Regions from separate parts of the Desulforamulus ruminis DSM 2154 genome, predicted to be linked through region 1. Evidence: riboswitches for the same ligand, from Rfam matches in the RefSeq annotation. Region 1 holds a riboswitch; each other region holds the start of a gene.
The links. A riboswitch is a leader RNA that binds a small molecule or an ion and turns the genes downstream of it on or off. The one in region 1 is predicted to bind S-adenosylmethionine.
Positions count from the first base shown of each region.

Region 2: linked by a shared signal. The riboswitch ahead of DESRU_RS00885 (homocysteine biosynthesis protein) and the one ahead of DESRU_RS09300 (homocysteine synthase) in region 1 are both predicted to bind S-adenosylmethionine.
Region 3: linked by a shared signal. The riboswitch ahead of DESRU_RS07870 (Vitamin B12 dependent methionine synthase activation subunit) and the one ahead of DESRU_RS09300 (homocysteine synthase) in region 1 are both predicted to bind S-adenosylmethionine.

Region 1 is NC_015589.1:1,844,032-1,851,290, reverse strand. It holds gene DESRU_RS09325 (hypothetical protein) at 1-90, shown strand, start outside; gene DESRU_RS09320 (hypothetical protein) at 287-643, shown strand; gene DESRU_RS09315 (CBS domain-containing protein) at 659-1,105, opposite strand; gene DESRU_RS21620 (DUF169 domain-containing protein) at 1,432-1,884, shown strand; gene DESRU_RS21615 (DUF169 domain-containing protein) at 1,866-2,246, shown strand; gene metA (homoserine O-acetyltransferase MetA) at 2,504-3,421, opposite strand; gene DESRU_RS09300 (homocysteine synthase) at 3,450-4,733, opposite strand; SAM riboswitch class I at 4,803-4,910, opposite strand; gene DESRU_RS09295 (YifB family Mg chelatase-like AAA ATPase) at 5,035-6,594, opposite strand; gene DESRU_RS09290 (aminotransferase class I/II-fold pyridoxal phosphate-dependent enzyme) at 6,776-7,259, shown strand, end outside.
Region 2 is NC_015589.1:165,096-172,354, forward strand. It holds gene DESRU_RS00870 (ribose-phosphate diphosphokinase) at 1-580, shown strand, start outside; gene DESRU_RS00880 (hypothetical protein) at 1,416-1,628, shown strand; SAM riboswitch class I at 1,725-1,837, shown strand; gene DESRU_RS00885 (homocysteine biosynthesis protein) at 1,926-3,125, shown strand; gene DESRU_RS00890 (NIL domain-containing protein) at 3,146-3,547, shown strand; gene DESRU_RS00895 (UPF0280 family protein) at 3,549-4,289, shown strand; gene DESRU_RS00900 (hypothetical protein) at 4,466-4,711, shown strand; gene DESRU_RS00905 (ferritin family protein) at 4,800-5,219, shown strand; gene DESRU_RS20490 (hypothetical protein) at 5,616-5,795, shown strand; gene DESRU_RS00910 (PRC-barrel domain-containing protein) at 5,887-6,834, opposite strand; gene DESRU_RS00915 (50S ribosomal protein L25/general stress protein Ctc) at 7,049-7,259, shown strand, end outside.
Region 3 is NC_015589.1:1,564,222-1,571,480, forward strand. It holds gene DESRU_RS07835 (Fur family transcriptional regulator) at 1-140, shown strand, start outside; gene DESRU_RS07840 (GNAT family N-acetyltransferase) at 325-1,095, shown strand; gene DESRU_RS07845 (arsenate reductase family protein) at 1,121-1,486, shown strand; gene DESRU_RS07850 (hypothetical protein) at 1,561-1,746, opposite strand; gene rbr (rubrerythrin) at 1,943-2,476, shown strand; gene ychF (redox-regulated ATPase YchF) at 2,594-3,694, shown strand; gene DESRU_RS07865 (BaiN/RdsA family NAD(P)/FAD-dependent oxidoreductase) at 3,815-5,128, shown strand; SAM riboswitch class I at 5,141-5,250, shown strand; gene DESRU_RS07870 (Vitamin B12 dependent methionine synthase activation subunit) at 5,363-6,058, shown strand; gene DESRU_RS07875 (homocysteine S-methyltransferase family protein) at 6,048-7,259, shown strand, end outside.

The sequences.
Region 1 (7,259 bases):
GGCCTTCTGGCTTTTATCGGGGGAGACCGCAGGGGAGGAATCATCGCCATTATTCTAGGAATTATTTTGTCAAATATCCATCGATTTTAAGAGGCGTCATAAATATTTTGTTGGTTCCCACAGCCCTAAGGAATAAACAACCCCCGGTTTATGACCGGGGGCTTGGTTCTACCGGAATCATTTTGTAATGCAGCCGCTTGTAAATAATCTTGCTGTTATGGCAAAATAGATTAGAGTATTTTCTACATAAAACATTATTAAATTACAAAATTCTTAGGAGTGGACCATGCGCATATTTTTAGTTGTTTTCGGACTGATTGTTTTTCTTTGCTTTGCTTTTGCCGGAGGTTATTTTATCGCCGACCAAATCATTGGGAACTCCCCTACCAAAAACAGTGAACCTTTGCCTAAGGAACAGTCAACGGAAATAAAGCAGCCGGAACAACCAAAAGAAGCCCCGGAGCAGCGGCAAGAAACGCAAGGGGAACTCCCTCGGGAAGAAAACTCCCCGCAGCCCACAACGAAAGCATTGGATGAGGAACTATTGCTGGATGCCTCGGCCTTTAGCTATACTGTTATACCGTCCAAAAACAATCAACCGGCGGTGACTTACAGTTCGGAAGAACTGCGCTTTAACCCCTGACGAGATACACTGCTTCTATTTTGCCAGGGTCTTGACAATATCCGCCCGGCTTACAATACCAATCATTTTACCGTTTTCCACTACGGGAATGCGTTTTATATTATTGTCAATCATCAAAGTGGCCACTTGCCCCACTTCCTCTTCCCCTGAAACCGTAATCACTTTGCTGGTCATTATTTCAGCAGCTTTTAAAGCGGCCAGTTTTTTAAAATCTTCCTTGTATTGATCAACACCGCCGAAATAAATAAGACCACCTAACAATCCAAAAAACTTGGGAATTCTGGGGTTGCTCTCTTTATGTAAAAGATCCCCCTCGGTTACCATCCCCACCAAACTCCCCGCTTCATCCACAACAGGAACTCCGGAAATATTATGGGTGACTAAAACTTCAGCAACTTCCTGAATGGTCATGTCCTTTGTTACCGTGATTACATCACTTCTCATGATTTCTTTTACTTTCATCCCCATCACCTCTCTACTATAGTTTAATCTCAGGCTTAAATCCTATGCGGATTTTAACGTCCTATTCTCCGATACCACCTGGTAAAAAGTGTAGTTGATACTAAATACACTACGGGATTTACCCACTCCTTGTCAAATCTATTTTTATATTGGCAGTGATCATATCATCAGTAAAACAAACTTTTCTGGTGGAAAACGGCAGCAACGGATTGCCAAGCCATTGATGCCATAATCTAAATCATAAATTTACATAAAAAAGTCCTCTTTTTTGTTATAATCATATTAGCATAAGCTTATCCCTATCATCATCTTTAGGAGGAATAAAATTGCTGCTGATTAATGTTGCTGAACTGGCCACAAGGAACCATCTAAGCTACGAGGATATGCACAAAGCCTTTCAAGCTTTATACAAACTGGAATATAATCCGGTGGCCATTAAATTTTTCTTTGACCAAGACGAGTTTGACGCTTTTATCCCGGAAAAGGTGCCTGCTTCAAAGATGACCTTTTGTCAGGCTGCCCTGGCTTCCCGCATGGACAACTATATTGTAAAGGTTACCGATGACAAGTTGCTCTGCGGTAATGCCAGAACGGTATTTGGCTTCCGTGAAGCTTCCGACGCCGAGGTTGACGAACAAGTTAAATATACCACAGACCGGGATCTGGCCAAGGAATGCATGCAAGCCCGGCCCACCTTACCCGTTGGCCAGTTAAAAGGCGTTATGACGGCGCCTCTATACAAAACCCCGGTGGATCAGATGTGGTATTCTTTGTGGTAAATGTACTCCAGGCTTATCATATCCTTAATGATTATATCGGAGCCTGTAAAGTGCCCACGGTAACTTCTAACCATACCATCAATTCGGTGGTCTGCGGCGGTTCGGTACGTTGTTTTCAGGAAAACAAACCGGAAATGAAAACCATGTGTGCAGGCAGCTTTACCTCGGGTAAAACCGAAAAAGGCGAGGTGAACCTGTTTATTCCTGGCAAGCAGATAAGTCAGTTAGCGGATCAATTAATTAAAAGAACCTTTAAATATGGCGGGAGCTCCTTTTTGGGGGCCGGCGGTCAAGATTTCCCGGGAGTGGATGTTTGCAAAAAATGTCCGATGATTCGTTTTAAAGATTATAAAGCCGAGTAGTTTGGTTTTAGATTTCCGTAGAGGACCTATGAACAGGGGCTGTGGCAAAAACCAGAATGGTTGCATTGCGCAGCTCTTTATTTCTTCAAAAAAAGAATAGAATGCGGATTTTACGGATTTCCACGGATTGTTACGGATTTTTAATTTTAAATCCGTGTAAATCCGTATCATCCGTTGAATCCGTGTTCTATTTTTTATTAGTCCGGTTGTTCACTGGGTTATCTGCCGTTCTTAAGGCACTACGCAAAGTCTTTTGCCTATTTTATCTCCGTAAGATTAAAAGGGGTCTCCTGATATACATAATAGTTAAGCCAGTTGGAGAATAACAAGTGGGCATGCCCTCTCCACTTTACTACCGGTTCATTTTCCGGATTGTCCTCCGGATAATAATTTTGGGGAACAAGGATATCCAGCCCTTTTTTGACATCCCTTTCGTATTCACCTTTTAAGGTCAGCGGATCATACTCGGAATGGCCGGTAATAAAGAACATCCGGCGGTTCTTGGCAGCCACGATATAGACACCGGCTTCATCCGACTCTGATAGGATTTCCAGTTCTTCCACTCTTTCAATGTCCCTTCGCCTTACCTCGGTATAACGGGAATGGGGCACATAAAATTCGTCGTCAAAACCCCTGAGCAGTTTAATATGGCTCCGATTAATCCAATGCTTGAATACACCGAACAATTTAGCCGGCAGGTCATATTTGGGTATGCCATAGTGGTAATAAAGCCCCGCTTGGGCTGCCCAGCAAATATGCAAGGTGGAGGTGACATGATCTTTGGACCATTCCATGATTTCCTGTAATTCTTCCCAGTAATCAACCTGGTTAAATTCCAGTTGCTCCACCGGCGCGCCGGTTATAATCAGACCGTCAAATTTCTGATTTTTTACTTCCTCAAAGGTTTTATAAAATACCGCCAAATGATCCTCCGGCGTATTTTTTGACCAGTGAGAACCGGTATGAAGCAGTTCTACTTCAACCTGCAGCGGGGTGTTGCCCAGAAGCCGCAGGAGTTGGGTTTCGGTGGTTATCTTGGTGGGCATTAAGTTTAAGATCGCCATTTTCAGCGGCCGTATATCCTGACGCACCGCTCTGGTCTCATGCATCACAAAAATATTTTCATTGGTTAAAATTTGGCTTGCAGGCAAGTGATCCGGTATTTTAATGGGCATCCTTCAGCCACCCCTCTATTGTCAAATTCTATTGAGCCTTTAAAGCCTGATCCAGGTCCTCCAGCAAATCACCGATACTTTCAAGCCCCACCGAGATACGGATAAGGTCCGGTGAAACCCCCGCCTGCTTCAGGGCCTCCTCGGACAGTTGGCTGTGGGTTGTGGAAGCTGGATGAATCACCAGAGATTTGGCATCTCCCACATTGGCCAGGTGAGAAAAAATTTGTAAACTGTCTATAAATCTCCGGCCGGCTTCAAGCCCCCCTTTAATGCCAAAGGTTAAAATCGCCCCGGCTCCTTTAGGTAGGTATTTCTGAGCCAGCTCGTAGGATGGATGGCCTTTTATCCCCGGATAGGAAACCCAATTAACCAGGCTGTGCTGTTGTAAAAACTCCGCCACCCTTTGGGCATTGGACACATGCCTTTCCATCCGTAAGGCCAGGGTTTCAATGCCCTGCAACAGCAGGAACGCGTTAAAGGGGCTGACGCATGCCCCAAGATCTCTTAATAGCTGCGTTCTTGCTTTGGCAATATAGGCTGCCGCCCCCATTTCTTTCGTATAGGTTATATCATGATAGCTGGGGTCCGGCTGATTCAATCCGGGAAACTTATCATTTTGGCTCCAGTCAAATTTTCCGGAATCAATGATCACGCCGCCAATGCTGGTGCCATGCCCGCCAATAAATTTGGTGGTGGAATGAACCACAATATCCGCTCCGTAATCAAAGGGCCGGCAGAGGTAAGGCGTGGTAAAGGTGCTGTCAACAATCAGGGGGATTTCCGCCTGATGGGCTATTTTTCCAACCGCCTCCAGATCCAGGACATCGCACCGGGGATTGCCGATGGTTTCCGCAAAGAGGGCTTTGGTTTTTTCCGTAATAGCCTTTCTGAAATTCTCCGGATCCTCGGGGTTTACAAAGACTACCTTGATACCCAGTCTGGCAAAGGTATGGGTGAATAGATTCACCGTCCCACCGTAAAGGTTGGTGGAAGAGACGATTTCATCCCCTGCGGAGGCGATATTCAAAATAGCGGCCACAATGGCGGCATGTCCGGAAGCCATGGCCAGGGCTCCCACTCCCCCTTCCAGGGCGGCCAGACGCTTTTCCAGCACATCGGTGGTAGGATTGTCGATGCGGGTGTAAATATGACCCTCTTCCTTAAGGCTGAAAAGATTGGCGGCATGTTCGGAATCCCGGAATACGTAAGATGACGTTTGATAGATGGGCACTGCCCGGGAAAGTGTTTCACGATCCGGTTGATGCCCGGCATGAAGGGCCAGGGTTTCAAAACCAAGTTTTCTCTCTGTCATGATGTAACCTCCTTAAAAAATTAAACCCCTTCAATGGATGAAGGGGTTGTTCATTCTGTGTTCCACTTCCTCCCATCTGCCAGGAAATACTTCCTGAAGGAATTAGCACCTTGTCGACTAAAGCCGACCGGTTGCCGGGTTTCATAGGGCCTTTCCCTCCACCGCTCTGGATAAGAGATTTTTTATTTTTTCTAATTATATTTTGCAGAGGACAATGTGTCAAGAATACTTCTTACAACTCTTTAAAACAGCTTCCAATTTAATCTTTTTCTGGTGGTAAAGGTGCTCTCAGAACCTTCCCTCAGTTTCTAAACAACCGGTCCAGACCGCGGTATTGGATGGCTTCCGCCAGATGGTTGGTTAAGATGTTCTTTTGGTTGTCCAGGTCCGCGATGGTTCGGGCTATTTTCAGTATGCGGTTATGGGCCCGGGCGCTTAGTCCCAGGCGTTTAAAAGCATCCTGCAGCAGTTTGGCGGCTGAAGCCTCCAAACGGCAGTAACGGCGGACCTCCCGGGAACCCATGGAGGCATTACAGGTGATTCCCGAATCCTTGAATCTTTCCCGCTGCCGCCCTCGGGCTTCTTCCACCCTGGCCTTGATGGCCGCCGAAGGCTCGCCGGGTGAAACATCGGTCAGTTCTGCGTAGGATACCTTCGGTACTTCCAGGTGAATATCAATCCGGTCCAGCAGCGGGCCGGAAATGCGGTTAATATAGCGCTGTACCTGATAGGGCGTGCAGATGCAGTCCTTTTCCGGGTCCAACAAAAATCCGCAGGGACAGGGGTTAGCCGCTCCCACCAGCATGATTGACGCAGGATAATCAATGCTGGCCGCCACCCTGGAAACGCTGATAAAACCATCCTCCAGAGGTTGCCGCAGGGCTTCCAGGGCGTCTTTATGGAATTCCGGCAGTTCGTCCAGAAACAGCACCCCATGATGGGCCAGGCTTATTTCACCGGGTCTGGGAAACCGTCCTCCTCCTACCAGACTGGCGGCAGAGGAAGTATGATGAGGGGAACGGAAAGGCCTGCTGGTGATAATGGGCTGGTGATTGGTTAACTGTCCGGCCAAACTGTAAATTTGAGTGATTTCAATGGCCTCTGCAAAGGTCAGATCCGGAAGAATGGTTGGTATTCTGCGGGCCAGCATGGTTTTACCGGAGCCGGGACTGCCCATCATCAAAATATTGTGTCCTCCGGCAGCGGCCACTTCTAGGGCGCGCTTCGCCGTCAGTTGCCCCTGAACATCTGCAAAATCAACGATTGTCTGAGGCTGCTCTTGCCGGTATGGATAAGCTTCTTTTTTAACTGGCTCCAATTCCGCTTCACCCCTTAAAGCCAAGGCAAGTTCAGCCAGGGAAGAAACGGCAAACACCTCCATATCTTCCACCAGCGCCCCTTCCGGAGCGTTTTCCCGGGGGATCACAACGCCCTTTAAACCAAGTTTCCTGGCAGCTAAAATCAACGGCAACACGCCGTGAATACTCCTTACAGAGCCGTCCAGGGATAGTTCCCCGATAAAGGCCACGCCGGAATACAAGGCTTCATGGATTTGTCCGGTAGCTCCCAGGATACCGACGGCAATGGGCAAATCATAAACAGGGCCCTCTTTTTTAATATCAGCCGGAGCCAGGTTGACGGTAATGCGCTTTACCGGGAATTCCAAAGCGGAATTTTTTATTGCCGTTCGTACCCTGTCCTTAGCCTCTCTCACCGCGCTGTCCGGTAGACCAACTAGGTCCAACGCAGGGAGCCCGTTCGACACATCAACCTCAACTTTGATTTTCTGCCCTTTAAGACCCTGGAGCGCCACACTGTTAATAATCGCCAGCAAGTCCTTCTCCCCCAAATTCTTGACCACATATCCTAATAACCTATTAAGAATATTCCGCCCCGCAGATTTAGAAACCTTTGGAGATATTGTCGAATCCTGACTTTATCGCAAAAATCATCTCTAAATTCAGGATAAAAAGGATTTACTCTTCCGGTCTCGAAATGGGGTATTGTAAACCCGAGAAGATATTAAAAAGGGAGGAACGGAATTGAAGCTGCCGGATTTTAAGCTGGAAAGGTATTTTGCCAAATATGAATTCAATGCCCCTCATCTTTTGTGTTGTTCCGATTGTGAGTCCTTTACCATTAAAGAAATTTTAAGCCTGGAAGGTGAAAGCGCCTTTGAGAGGTTTCAGAATCAATGGCTGGGATATACCGAGGCGCCGGGAAACCCGGAATTGCGGCAAACCATTGCCGATATCTATACCCAGGTTTCCGCAGAAAATGTCCTGGTCACTTCCGGGGCGGAGGAAGCCATCTTTCTGTTTATGAATGCCGCCCTGGAAAAAAAGGATCATATTATTGTCCAGTACCCCTGTTATCAGTCCCTCATAGAAGTGGCCAGTTCTATCGGGTGTGAAGTTACCCGCTGGGAAATGCAGGAGAAAGATAATTGGGAGCTGGACCTGGATTTTTTATCCGGCAGTCTCCGGCCCAACACCCGGGCCATTATTATCAACGCCCCTCACAACC
Region 2 (7,259 bases), 1.7 Mb from region 1:
CGGCTGCCGCAGAATGATTACCATGGATCTTCACGCAGGACAGATTCAGGGCTTTTTTGATATTCCGGTGGACCATTTACCCGGGGTTCCCATCCTGGCGGAGTATTTTCATCAAAATTTAAAGGACGATGTGGTGGTGGTCTCCCCGGATATCGGCGGGGTTACCCGTGCCAGGGATCTGGCGGAACGGATTGGAGCGCCCCTGGCCATTATCGATAAGCGCCGGCCGGAACCCAATGTGGCGGAGGTCACCAATGTTATCGGCAGCATAAAAGGAAAAACCGTCATTATGATTGACGATATCATCGATACGGCGGGCACCATTACCAAAGGAGCCGCCGCGCTGATGGAACGGGGGGCCAAGGAAATTCGTGTTTGCTGTACCCATGCCGTTTTATCAGGCCCTGCCATCCAACGTTTGCAAGAATCGGTCATTAAAGAGGTTGTAGTTACCAATACCATTCCCTTGCCGCCGGAGAAAATGATTGATAAAATAAAAGTACTTTCCGTGGCGCCGCTGCTGGGAGAGGCCATTATTCGTATTCACGAGGACCTGTCGGTGAGCAAGCTGTTTTCATAAGCAAAGCCCGGCTTTTGCTACTAAGAGCATTAAAATAACCCGTAATTTCCGGGAGTTGCCGGAATTACGGGTATTTTAATGGAGATGTTGGCTTGGGACTGGTAAAACTTGTATTATTTTAATTAAACCCAAAACTGCTATAATGGAGTTAATCCATTTTGAGTGCGACAATAGTCCTGGGTTGACGGGGACTATTGTCGTGTTTCTTTGGTCCCGGTGACAAAAGGCTGTTCCAGCGGACCAGAATTGAGTAAACTTAAAGTATAAGGGGCCGGGATTACCAATGGATAGACCAATTCCGGTAGAAATCAACGTTTAATTCTCCCTCCGGTTCCTCCGGTGAATAGGAGCCGCTGTTGACTCCTGTTTCCAAGAGATCGGGGCGGGATTCATCCTGGTTGTTCGTGGCGGTCACCCCCAGTGTTTTTTTAGTTAGGGTGTGTGAATTTGATTTTGTTTATACATATCCAGAAATTTTTTCAAGGTCGAAAATGTTCCGGGTGTGCATGAACTGAGCAACAAACATACCTAAAAAGGAAAAGACCAGGGTTCGAAGGAGTACCCTGTTATTTTTTCCTTTTTCTGAGTAGGCGACTTGAACGGCCAGACGGTCTGCTAGAGAAGGAACCGGGCTTTGGCCTAGGACGGAAGGCCACCGGAAAAGCATAGGTTTCAAGGGTAAATAATTACCGGCACAGAAGGCCTGCTTCAGCTCCCGTAAAAATAGATAAGGAGCCACAAGGCGTGCCTGGAATCCGAGATATACTGGTGTTCAGTTATGGTAAGCCCCTTATTTTTAAACTGAATTTTTATGATCATTGCGGGAGGGAAATGGATGAAGGATAGTCAAGATGCCAATTATTTAAAAAATAATGGCCTGGAGGTTACCGATATGCAGGAAGGGAAAGTTTTTTGGGTTAAATTTCCCACCGGTTATCGCATCATTATGGATGCGGACGAATTAAACCGCCTGGCCAAATTTTTTGAACTGCACAAGGATAAAGGGCCTGGAGTCATTGAGATGTTGTTTCGCAGCAGTACAGCCTAGCATTTTACTTTTTAAGTTTAGCGGATGAATTTTTTTAATATGGTTGACAGTTAACGGGTAGATTGGTAAACTAATGTCATCAATTTTATATCTGTGCTCTTATCCTGAGAGGTGGAGGGACTGGCCCTATGAAACCCGGCAACCATCCGGAAATATCCCGGACAGGTGCTAATTCCTGCAGGAGATGATCATCTTCTGGCAGATAAGAGGTGTGCAACGCGATGATTAGCGAAGCCTCTTCTGTTAAGGAGAGGCTTTCATGATTGGTGGGGCAAGGAGCACGAAAGGAGGACAAAAATGAGTGTTGAACGTACCTATGCGGAAATTAATGCCCGCATCAGGGCAGGTAAAGCGGTGGTTTTAACCGCGGAGGAAGTCATTGGCAAAGTCCGGGAACAGGGTCTGGCGAAAACAGCGGCTGAAGTGGATGTGGTCACCACAGGAACCTTTGGGCCCATGTGTTCTTCCGGTGCTTTTTTAAACTTTGGTCACTCTTCTCCCCGTATGAGAATGCAAAAAGTATCCCTCAATAATGTTCCGGCCTATACCGGCATTGCCGCTGTGGATGCCTATATTGGCGTTACCGAGATACCCGAAGATGATCCGGCCAATAATAACTTTCCCGGAGAGTTCCGCTATGGCGGCGGCCATGTCATTGAAGATCTGGTAAGCCATAAGCCGGTAAAGCTGAAGGCGCTGTCCTATGGTACCGATTGCTATCCGCGCAAGGAAATTGAAACAACCATTACCTTGGATGACATGAATGAAGCCATTTTATTTAACCCGCGCAACGCCTATCAGAATTATAACTGCGCGGTAAACTTAAGCGAAAAGACTATTTATACTTATATGGGTACGTTAAAACCCCGGCTAGGCAATGCAACCTATTCCACTTCCGGACAATTAAGCCCCTTGATGAAAGATCCTAACTTTGCCACCATTGGCATTGGCACCCGCATCTTCCTGGGGGGCGGTATTGGCTATGTGGTCTGGAACGGCACCCAGCACTTCCCGGGATGGTTAAAGGATGCTGAAGGGAATATTGTGGGCTCTGCCGGCGGCACTCTCTCTGTACTGGGAGATTTAAAACAAATGAAACCCCAGTGGCTTAGAGGTACCAGCTACCAGGGATACGGAGCCACCCTCACCGTTGGTTTAGGGATTCCCATCCCCATTTTAAATGAAGAGATTCTTCGTTTTGCTGCCTTATCCGATGAAGAACTGCATGCCCCGGTGGTGGATTACAGCGATAACTACCCCAACCGGGTTGGCGGCAACCTTGGGCTGGTGAGCTATGCTCAACTGAAATCCGGTAAAATTACCGTACAAGGTCAAGAGATTCCCACGGTGCCCCTTTCCAGTTACCCGAAAGCCAGGGAGATTGCCCGCACCTTGAAGGAATGGATACAAAAGGGAGACTTTTTACTGGGAGAACCGGTTCAATTGCTTCCCGGACCCGATGCCGGGATTATGGCAAAAACCCTGGAGATTAAGTAAAGGGAAGGAGCAAACGGCTTATGGCGCCTCATAAAATTGTTCTCCGGTTTGGTTCCAGTACTTCGGACCAACCTATTATTTACCATTTGGTTAAAGATTATGACTTGGTGGTTAACATTATAAAGGCGAAGATTAATCCGCATCTGGAAGGAACCATGGTTTTGGATCTGGTAGGAGAGCGGTATGAAGACGGCATTGAATACCTGCGCAGTCAGGGAATTACTGTGCACCCTTTAACCCAGGAAGTGGTGCGCAATAACGAGCGTTGCACTATGTGCGGCGCCTGTACCAGTCACTGTCCGGCCGGCGCCCTGTATATGGAACGTCCGTCCATGGAAGTGCAATTTGATGGCGATAAATGTGTGGTTTGTTTGCAATGCTTAAAGGTTTGCCCGGTCAGGGCCATGGAGGTTAGGATTTAACTTGGATTATACCGAACGGACATACCGTGACCTGCACCGGCAGGTGGATTTAATCCATTTTCAGGTGATGATTAAAGAGACCGACCTGGATATCGGTGTGAGACGGGAGCGTTTTTCACCGGAACTGGTTCAATGGGTGGAACGTCTGGTAAAAGAACAGCGCTTATTATTAGAGGAATATATTCAAAGGGACCCCGAATTCAAAACCACCCTGGTGCCTCACCGGTTACTGCCGGGGGCGCCGGAGCTGGCGGTGGAGATGGCCAAAGCGGCTCAGTTGGCGGGGGTCGGTCCCATGGCGGCGGTGGCCGGGGCCTTTTCTCAAAAAGTGGGGAGGGAATTAGCCAGGCATTCCCGGGACGTCATTGTAGAGAATGGAGGAGATATCTTCCTGAAATCCTCCGGTACCCGCCGGGTGGGGATCTTTGCCGGACCCTCTCCTTTTACCCACAAGATTGCACTGGAGGTCCAAGGCCGGCAGACTCCCCTGGGAATCTGTACGTCTTCCGGTACAGTGGGACACTCTTTGAGTTTTGGCCAGTCCGATGCGGTTATTATTTTAGCTTCCTGTACCTCCTTGGCGGATGCCGTGGCCACCGCCGCAGGTAACCGGGTGCAGAGCGAAGAGGATGTGCAGGGGGCGGTGGATTTTGCCGCAAGCATCCCCGGGATTGCCGGAGCCATTGCCATCAAAGGAGAAAAACTGGCAGCCTGGGGGCAAATAAAATTGGTTCCCATGTAAAGAAATAATAAGACCGGACTTTCCGGTCTTATTATTTTGTTTTTAGAATATATAAAAAAAGAAATGATAGATTAAACAGGATTTTTCGCCTATGCTAGGAATTGGCAGAAACCACGTTTCCTTTATACCATTTTTAGTGTAAAATGAGAAAAATAAGTATAGGTAGGTGTTAGAAATTGAAAAAGCCTGTTTGCCCCCTTTGTGAAGAAGAAATGGTCATGATTATGAACGACGAAAGCCAAAACACAGAACCCCAGATTTTTGCCCTTAATGAACTGGTGCGCAAGCCCGACGGCACCTATGGCATCAACCAGGAAAGGGGGCTTCCGGTGGTGGTATCTTTATGCAATGCCTGTGGCTACCTGATGCAGTTTTCCGCCCATAAGTTTAACCGGGGGCAAAAGAAGGGCTGTACAAAATAAAAGTAAGGAATTTGACAGGAACTTGTTATGGCGGCACTTTATCCCGTGCTCTAAAATAAAGTTAAGGGAAATCAGAGGAGGAGATCGTATGGAACTTACAGTTAACGATATTTTGGATGTGGCCATTAAATCGGAGGAAAGCAGCTTCAAGTTTTATAAAGAAATGGCAGAAAAGGCTAAAAATTCAGAAACTAGTCAAGTTTTACTGAAGCTGTCCCAGGACGAAAAAGATCATTTAGATTATCTGCTGTGGCTAAAATCCGGCGAGCCCATTAATGAACAAGTCTATTTTGACGGATTTGAGGAAGCCGGTGAACTCAACCCTGAGATGACGCCCAAGGAAGTTTTGACCATCGCGGTGCAGCGGGAAGGAGCGGCTGCTAAAATGTACCGTCAAATGGCGGATATTTTTAAGGCCAGCCCGGATAAACAGTTTATTTTTGAGCGTATGGCCAGGGAGGAAGATCATCATGGTGCTGCGGTGGCGGCCATGATGGATGATTTTTAAGAGACTTCAGCATAAAGAATAAGCAAGGGAGTGCCGCAAAATCATCGAGGGGCCAAAGAACAGGCGGATAAACAACGAACAACCGATTTTTAAGAATAGAACACGGATTGAACGGATCATACGGATTCCGTAAAATCCGTGTTCTATTATGTTTTAAACAAAGGACTGTGCATGCTGTTTCTTTTGCACATCTTTTTATTTTTATAACCCTTTCTATAGGATTGAGTTGGATATCAGGAGAAGCGTTCCAATAAAAGTTCGTTAGCCTGTCGGTTTATAAACAACTCAATTTATCAGTATTTATTTCCTATTTTGACATTGATGAATAGATGGTGCATTATTTCACAAATTAAATTATAATACCCGTAAAAGAATAACTATAAAAAGGAGGGGTTCATGATGATGTTTACCCAGCATACCAAAAGCAGCCATCCCATGACCAAAGGGGTTATGGAAAGGGTGATGGAAAATCCTAACTATTTCATGGAAAGCATTGAGGCAATGAAAGGGACACCGCGGCAAAAACCGGTTTTGGATCAAATTCTGGAAAAGAATTACCCGGGAAAGGCTCGTTAGAGAAAATGCAGGCATCCTTACAAGCTAAACCGAAAAAGGCGCCGACGGCCTTGATATCAGGCATGCGGCGCTTTTTTCATGGGGTTTGGCCTTATATTTCTTTTTTATCCGCCTGAGGTTCTTCGTTTGCTTGCTCCGGATTAACCATTTCTTCCTTATCCTCCACTGGCTCTAAAGGAAGAAGATATTCCTCCCGGGTTAAGGCAACCTCCTGGGGCAGATCCTTTACTTCCACCCGGTCTTCCGTAAGCGCAGCGCGGGTGGCAGGGATTTCCGGATCCGGTGAGCCTTCCGGGGGCAGCTCTTCTATTTGGCTGTTCCCTTCAAGGATTTCCGGTTCTTTGTTGCCCCGAACTTTGTCCAATTGTTCCTTTATGTTACCGCCCAAATCCTTGGTTCGTTCACCCAATTCCTTGGTCTTACTTTCAAGTTCTTCTTTGGTTTTACTGCTGATTTCTTTGGTTTTTTGAACAGCGCTTTCCAAGAATTGACTGGTGTTTTGTCTCAGATTCTTTACTGTTTCCTGAAGTCCCCCATCAATTTTAACCGTACTTACAATGGCTTCGTTGGAGGCTACCACCAGCTCTTTGCCCAGGGTGCGCACAAAACCAATATCCAGGAACACTCTTCCCGAAATTAAACTGTTCAGCAAGCTTCCCGACAGTTCCAATCCGGCGATGGCGCCGGTTCTTTCTTCCACAAAATACTCATCCACCATGCCCAATTGAGTACCGTTTTCCGCCAAAACTTTGCAGCCGATAAGATTAATCTTGTCCTTATACAGGGTTAAAATTTCCGGTAAACTGTTGCCTTTTTCCACATGACCCGTTTGATCGATGGTAATGGCGTCATTTCCGATACTGTGCACTTTTCCGTAAGGAGCAAATTTTTGCTCTTTAAACCAACCTTTTTGCTCTATAATCAGGGCCGCGATTCTCTGGCGGACGGGGTCTACCACCAGGCCCCTGACGGTGCCTATTTGTTGGCCTTCGGCAAGACTGATCACGGGCATACCAATAAACTTTTTACTCTTGCGCACCTTAAAAGGCCCCCTTTATTTGCATACTCTTTGTAATCATTTTTATGCCGGCGCCTTGTTTGATATGACCAATTTTAGGCAATAATACTAAAGAAAACCCGGCTGCCGAGGGACCGTTTTGCTTAAATAAACCGGGGCATCCCGGCAGCGCTAGGGAAAACGCAAGATTGATCCAGTTAAAGATTTTGATGACTGAATTTGGGAGGAAAAACTCATGGCAGATGCAATATTAGACGCGAATCTCAGAAAAGGACACAGCCGCTCCAGCCTGAGGGAAATCAGGGAAGCGGGGGAAATTCCCGCTGTGGTTTACGGGAAACATGTGGATTCTCTGTCTATCAGTGTAGACGGCAAGGAATTAAAAAAGATTCTAAATTCAACTACCGGCCGGAATACCTTGATCAGCATGAAGGTGAACGGCGGTA
Region 3 (7,259 bases), 280 kb from region 1:
TCAGCAGAGACTTATTGAAGGGCCTGGAACCCGAGTTGAACATGAGATACAAATTTAAGGTGGAGACCCTTCAGCTGAATGTCTTTGGATTTTGCCGGAAGTGCAGACCGGAAAAGGGAAGCCATCAAGGGACCGTGTAAACAACGGTTCCTTTTTATTTTATGTTTTAAATAGATTCTTTGGAAATATGACATTCTGTTGTCATATTTTAATTGTATAATGACTAAGAGTTTAGGAATTTTAGGGTTACTGTGATTAGGTTATAATAGCCGTAATACTAGCAATATGCTTACGGTGCCTTACAAAAGAGAGCGCGGAGGAGATATGCAGGAAACCATTGAACTGATTACTCTGAACCAGGAAAATATTGCAAGAGAACATATTTGCTGTGCTTTGGCCGATAAAAAAAGTGAAAAAGGGATCAGCCTGAAAAAGGAATGGTTAAAAAGCCGCTTTGCTGAAGGATTAAAGTTTATAAAAGCCAATGTGCGGGGGAAGGTATTTATTGAGTATATTCCTGCGGAATTCGCCTGGAGCCCTATTACTGCCCCAGATTACATGTTTATCAACTGTCTTTGGGTAGCGGGCCGGTTTAAGGGCATGGGGTTGGGGAGTCGGCTGCTGGAGGAATGTATAAAGGATGCTAAAGATAAAAATGGCATCGTTATTTTATCCAGCAAAAATAAAAAGCCCTATCTAGCGGATAAAAAGTTTTTATTAAAAAAAGGATTTGTAGTATGTGATACCGCCCCGCCCTTTTTTGAATTAATGGTAAAAAGATTTAAGGATGCGCCGCTGCCCCGATTTAAGGAAAATGCCCAAAAGTTAAGGATTGAAGGGAAGGAGGATTTGTCCATTCTTTATACCAATCAGTGTCCCTTTACAGAGTCCTATGTGCAGGAAGTGGAGGAGGCGGCAAAAGAGTACAATTTAACTGTAGGAAAGAAAAGAATCATTTCCCGGGAAGAAGCGCAAAATTGCCCTTCACCCTATACTACCTACAGCATTTATTATAAAGGGTTTTTTATAACCCATGAAATTCTTAGCAAGGATAAATTTATGAAAATAATGGATAACCTATTAGTAGTTAAATAAAAATATTTAAAGAGGAGTTGCCATGATGGAATGGGTCTTATTTGATTATCCCGGGTGAAGCACGGTGAAAAAGGCCAAGGATTGGCTTAAACAAAGGAATATTCCCTTTAAGACCAGGCATATTGTCCATGAGGCGCCGAGCAGGGATGAAGTTAGAGAACTGCATCAAAAAAGCGGCTTGCCTTTAAAAAGGTTTTTTAATAGCAGCGGGATCAAATATAAAGAACTGGGTTTAAAAGATAAAATTCCTCTTTTAACCGACGAAGAACTTTATGAATTACTAGCTTCCAACGGGATGTTGATTAAACGGCCCATTATAACCGACGGTCAGAGAGTATTGGTGGGATTTAAGGAAAAGGAATGGCAGGAGGTCTTCGGCGGCCAGAGCTAGAATTTGGCCTGAACATCAAAAACCGACTCCAGGCCGGTTTTTGACGAACAGAAATCGTTCTTATTCCTGTTGGGTTAGAACTCTTCTTGGAATCTCAGGGTATTATGTTCCACCAGATCAATGGCGCCCAGCAAAACATGAGCTAAGCCAAATCCAGCGATACCCCAGCCCAAAACGGGGTTTGCAGCACGGATAGCCAAACCGGCGGTTGTAACGGCGGCACCTAGTATGGTGGGAACCATTCCTTCGCGTACTGTCATATCAACACCCCTTTTGTAAGAGTTTATTTTATTATGATCCTTAAGAAACTTTTCATACCGGGCAAGCTATGACAAAAAGATGAACTTAGGCTTAAAATAAAATAAAATGAAAGGAATAAAGCCTAAGGCAGCGAATTGAAAAATATCTCTGAAGTTTTATTAGAGAATCTATATAACTAAAAGGAGGATTTGAAAAATGGAATTAAAAGGAAGCAAAACTGAAGCAAATTTAAAGGCAGCTTTTTCCGGCGAAAGTGAGGCCCGGAACAAATATACCTATTGGGCCAGTGCAGCTAAAAAAGAAGGCTATGAGCAAATTGCCGCCATCTTTTTGGAAACCGCCGATAACGAAAAGGAACACGCCAAAAGATTATTTAAATTCCTGAAGGGGATTACCGATACCAAGACTCATCTTCGGGAGGCCGCTGCCGGCGAGAATTATGAGTATACCAGCATGTATAAGGATTTTGAAAAGATTGCCCGGGAAGAAGGTTTTAATGAAATTGCCGATGTGTTCCGGGAAATCGGCGAAGTGGAAGAGGAGCATGAAAAACGTTATCTGGCTCTGTTGAAAAACCTGGAGGAAGGGAAAGTCTTTAAGCGGGATCAAGAAGTAAAATGGAAATGCCGTAACTGCGGGTATGTGCATACGGGCAAGGAAGCTCCGGAACTTTGTCCCGCCTGTGCTCATCCCCAGGCCCACTACGAATTGCTTTGCGAGAATTATTAATCCAGCAAGGCCGGGAAATCCTTCCCGGCCTTTTATTATGGCACAGTGGAAAACCGGAGGCCTATGTGGTAAAATCCTTTTGTGGTGTTATGAAATTTACAGGAGTGATACGTTTAAATGTCAACGAACCTGACCAGCGGAATCATTGGATTACCCATGGTGGGGAAAACCACCCTCTTTAATTTGCTTACCAACTCCAATCAGGAGACCTCTAATTTCTTAAGCGGAAAAACCGAGACTATTACCGCCTCCGCCCGGGTGCCGGATAAACGCATTGATTATTTGGTTGAAATGTACAAGCCCCGAAAAACCACCTATGCTCAAATTCAATTCAGCGAAGTACCCGGACTGGTCCGGGGGGCCAGCGAGGGCAAAGGCGTTGGAAATCAGTTTTTAAATGCCATTCGCAATGCAGATTTGCTTGTGCACGTGGTCCGGGCTTTTAACAACGGGGACGTACCCCATGTGGAAGAAGAAATTAACCCCTTGCGGGATATTGAAACCATTGCCGTGGAAATCCTCCTGGCCGATATGGACCTGGTGGAGAAGCGCATTGCCCGCATTCAGTCCGGTAAAAAAATTACCAAAGAAAATGCCTTTGAGTTGGAAGTATTGAAAAAATGTCTGGCTGCCCTGGAAGAAGAATCTCCCATCAGCCAGTTGAACCTCAGTGAGGAAGAAAAATTGACCCTGAGAAATTATGCCTTCCTTACGGAAAAACCCATGATGCTGGTGATTAATATTGATGAGGATCAATTCCGTGCCGGAAGCTACCCGGGCCAGGCGGAAGTTGAAAAATACGCGGCTCAGAAAGGGATTGCCGTTCTGCCCGTCTGCGGCCGGATGGAAATGGAGATTAACCAACTGCCGGAGGAAGACAAGCAATTGTTTATGGAAGACCTGGGCATCAGTGAGCCTGGTATTGATCGTTTGGCCCGGGCTGTTTACGATTATTTGGGGCTCATTTCCTTTCTGACTGCCGGGGAAGACGAGGTACGGGCCTGGACCATTAAACGTCAAACCGATGCTAAAAAAGCCGCCGGGAAAATCCACTCGGATATCGAGAGAGGATTTATCCGGGCTGAAGTGGTTGCCTTTGACGATTTGACCTCGGCCGGTTCCATGGCCAAGGCCCGGGAAAAGGGCATGTTCCGGTTGGAAGGGAAGGATTATCTCGTCCAGGACGGAGATATCATTAATTTCAGATTTAACGTCTAAATACAGGCCCGGCCCGCGTCCGGGCCGTTTTTATACCATTGGTCCTAGAATGGGTTATATGGAAGGATCGATGGTGTTAAGCTATATTCAACAATCATTGATTAAAGAAATCGGGAGACGGTGTATTTGCGTAAGGATTATGATGTTGTGGTGGTAGGCGGAGGTCCGGCGGGCATGATGGCTGCCGCCAGGGCGGCGGAATGCGGGGCGGCAGTCCTGCTGCTGGAGAAAAACCGGCAGTTGGGCAAAAAAATGTTAATTACCGGTGGCGGACGCTGCAATCTGACCAATGCCGCCGATATACCGGAAATGGTAGATAATATTCCCGGTAACGGGAGATTCGTTTACAGCAGCCTGCACCGGTTTTCCGGCCAGCAGGTAAGGGCTTTCTTCGGCAAGCTTGGGATTAAAACCAAAGTGGAGGATCATGGCCGGATTTTTCCTGTAAACAACCGTTCCGGGGATGTGGTGGGTGCGCTGGAAAGATACCTTCGCCAGCTTGGTGTGCGGGTTCGTTTGGAAACCGGCGCCAAGGGTCTGGTGGTTGAAAATCATCGCTGCCAAGGAGTGGCCGCCGGTGAGGAAGTGTTTACAGCCGGTGGGGTCATTGTGGCCACCGGGGGTCTCTCCTATGCTCATACCGGCAGCACCGGAGAAGGACATCGGCTGGCTGAAGAGGCGGGACACCGCATAACCGCTCTTTTTCCCGCCGCGGTAGCCATAACCTGTTCTGATGGGTGGATTAAAGGGAGAGCGGTACAGGGGCTCTCGTTGGAGAATGTGAATCTAACCCTTTATAATGGTAAAGGGAAGCGACTGGCCGCGGAATCCGGAGATGTCATCTTTACCCACTGGGGCCTTTCCGGACCCGGCGCCCTGCGGGTTGGCCGGGTTGTTGCTCTGGAAAAACAGAGGGACCCGGCGGCTGTTTTACAGGGCAAACTGGACTTATTTTCAGAGCGAACCGCCCGGAATCTGGAGGAGGATCTACAGCAATGTATTTCGGCGGCTGCTAAAAAATCCGTGAAAAATCTGATAAGCTCCTTATTGCCCGAACGTTTGGTTAAAGTTTTATTAGACCTGGCAGAAGTGGCTCCGGAAACACCGGCCGGCGAAGTGATAAAGGCCCGCTGGAATACTTTGATTTCCCTAATGAAAGGGCTGCCCCTGCAGGTTACCGGCACGAGGCCCCTGGAAGAAGCCACCGTGACCGGCGGCGGCGTCAGCATTAAAGAGATCAATCCCCGCACCATGGAATCCACAAAGATAAAAAAACTTTATTTTGCCGGGGAAATTTTAGACGTGGATGCGCATACCGGCGGGTTTAACATGCAGGTGGCTTTCAGTACCGGATATGTGGCCGGTGAAGCAGCGGCCACAGCTTTAAGAGAAACTCTTGACGAAGTAGACTCGGTTGGTGTAAATTACGATTAATATAAATAGTGAATCTTATCAAGAGTGGTGGAGGGACTGGCCCTATGAAGCCCGGCAACCGGCCAATCATTCTGGCGGCGGTGCCAACTCCTGCAGGACTGCGCGGTCCTGAGAGATGAGTCTCGGCCTGAAGGACGTAATTATTACGCCCCGGACTCATCCGTCCGGGGTGTTATTTTTACAATAAAATGCTTATGATAACAAGAAGCCCCATTTTTTTATGTATGGAGGCGGATGATGCTGCTTTCGCAAATACCGGTAAGAGTTAAATATCAGCAGGTGCTCCGGATGATGGGTCAGCCTGCCGCCGAGGAACTGTCTGCTCAGAACCTGGAAAAAATTAAACCGCTGCTAAACCTGGGGCAGTCTCTGCTCCATGCCGCAGCCTTTTTTTCCATGCATCATTTTTGGCTGGAGGAAAATATTCTCCGGGTGAATGAACGGGTGTTCCACCTTGCCGCCCCAAGCAATGAACTGGTTCATTGCCGACAGATCAGCGTTATTGCCGTTACGGCCGGGGAGGAGATCAGCAGGCAGGGAGAGCGGTTTATGCATGCCGGCGAAATGACCGCGGCTTTCATCCTGGATGCGGTGGGGACGGTGGCGGTGGAAGAGGCGGCCAACTATACGGTAAACCTGATTGCCCGTCAACAAAGATTGCAAGGCTTACATCCCACGCCCAGATTTTTGCCCGGCTGCCGTGGTTTTTCCTTACAGGATCTGCCCGCCCTATTGAGTCTGGCCAAGGGGGAACGGCTGGGCATCACCTGCAATGATCACTTTCAGATGACTCCCGTTAAATCGCTGGTTTTTCTGGTGGGTTGGAGTGCCATAGAATACAAGCTTGCCTCAAAATGTGCGGCTTGCCCAAAGAGGAATTGTCAATATCGTCAAAGCAGCATGGAAGGAGAGAATCAGATTGTCCTTTAAAGATAGAGTGCAACGGGAAATATTGATTGTGGACGGCGCCATGGGCACCCTGCTGCAGGAAAGGGGGCTTCCTGCAGGCTGGTGTCCGGAGGAATGGAACGTCAGCCACCCGGAGGTGATAAAAGAGGTTCACGGTCTTTATCTCCGGGCCGGGGCCGATATTATAACCACCAATACCTTCGGGGCCATTCCTTTAAAGCTTGAGGAATATGATATGCCGGACCGGGTCCGGGAATTTAACCTGGCCGCTGGCCGGCTGGCCAGGGAGGCCGCCAAACCCTTCGGAGCCATGGTGGCCGGTTCGGTGGGGCCTCTGGGAAAATTTTTGCAGCCCCTGGGCACCTTGAGCTTTGATGAGGCTTATCAGCAGTTTTTGGTTCAGTGCCGGGCTTTAGTGGAAGCCGAAGTGGATTTAATTCTTTTTGAAACCTTTGGGGATATAGGGGAAATGCGGGCGGCCCTGATTGCTGCCGCCGATGCGGGCTCTGTCCCGGTGGTGGCCAGTTTTACCTTTGATGAGAGCGGCCGTACCTTTACCGGCACAGACCCGGAAACCGCTGCGGTGGTGGCGGAAAGGCTGGGTGTGGCGGCGGTGGGGGTGAATTGCTCCGTAGGTCCAAGGCAGTTGGAGGGAGTGGTCCGGCAGTTAACCCGGAGCACCAATTTACCGGTCTTGATTTCTCCCAATGCCGGTATGCCCGAAATTGTGGAAGGGCGCACGGTATTTCGGGAGACGCCGGAAGTGCTGGCCGATTATGCGGCTCGTTTTGTGGATTACGGGGCCTCTCTGCTGGGGGGCTGCTGCGGAACCACGCCGGAGCATATCAAGGCTATTAGCCAGGCGGTAAAGGATTTAGAGATTAAAACAAGGAATAAATCCTTTGGGCTGCGGGTTGCCAGCAGGGTTAAAACCGTTGCCATTCACCCGGCCGGAATGCCGGTGGCCATTGGTGAACGCCTGAATCCCACCGGCAAAAAGGCCCTGCAGGCTGAAATTAAGGAAGGTAAAACAGAAATCACCCGCCGTGATGCCTTGGCCCAGGTGGAGGCCGGGGCGGAAATACTGGATGTTAACGTGGGTGTCGGAGGGGTAGACCCCATTGCGGCCATGGAAAGGGCCATTCATGCGGTGCAGGTTTTGGTGGATGCGCCTCTGTGTATTGACAGCACCGACCCGGCGGTCATTGAACATGCCCTAAAA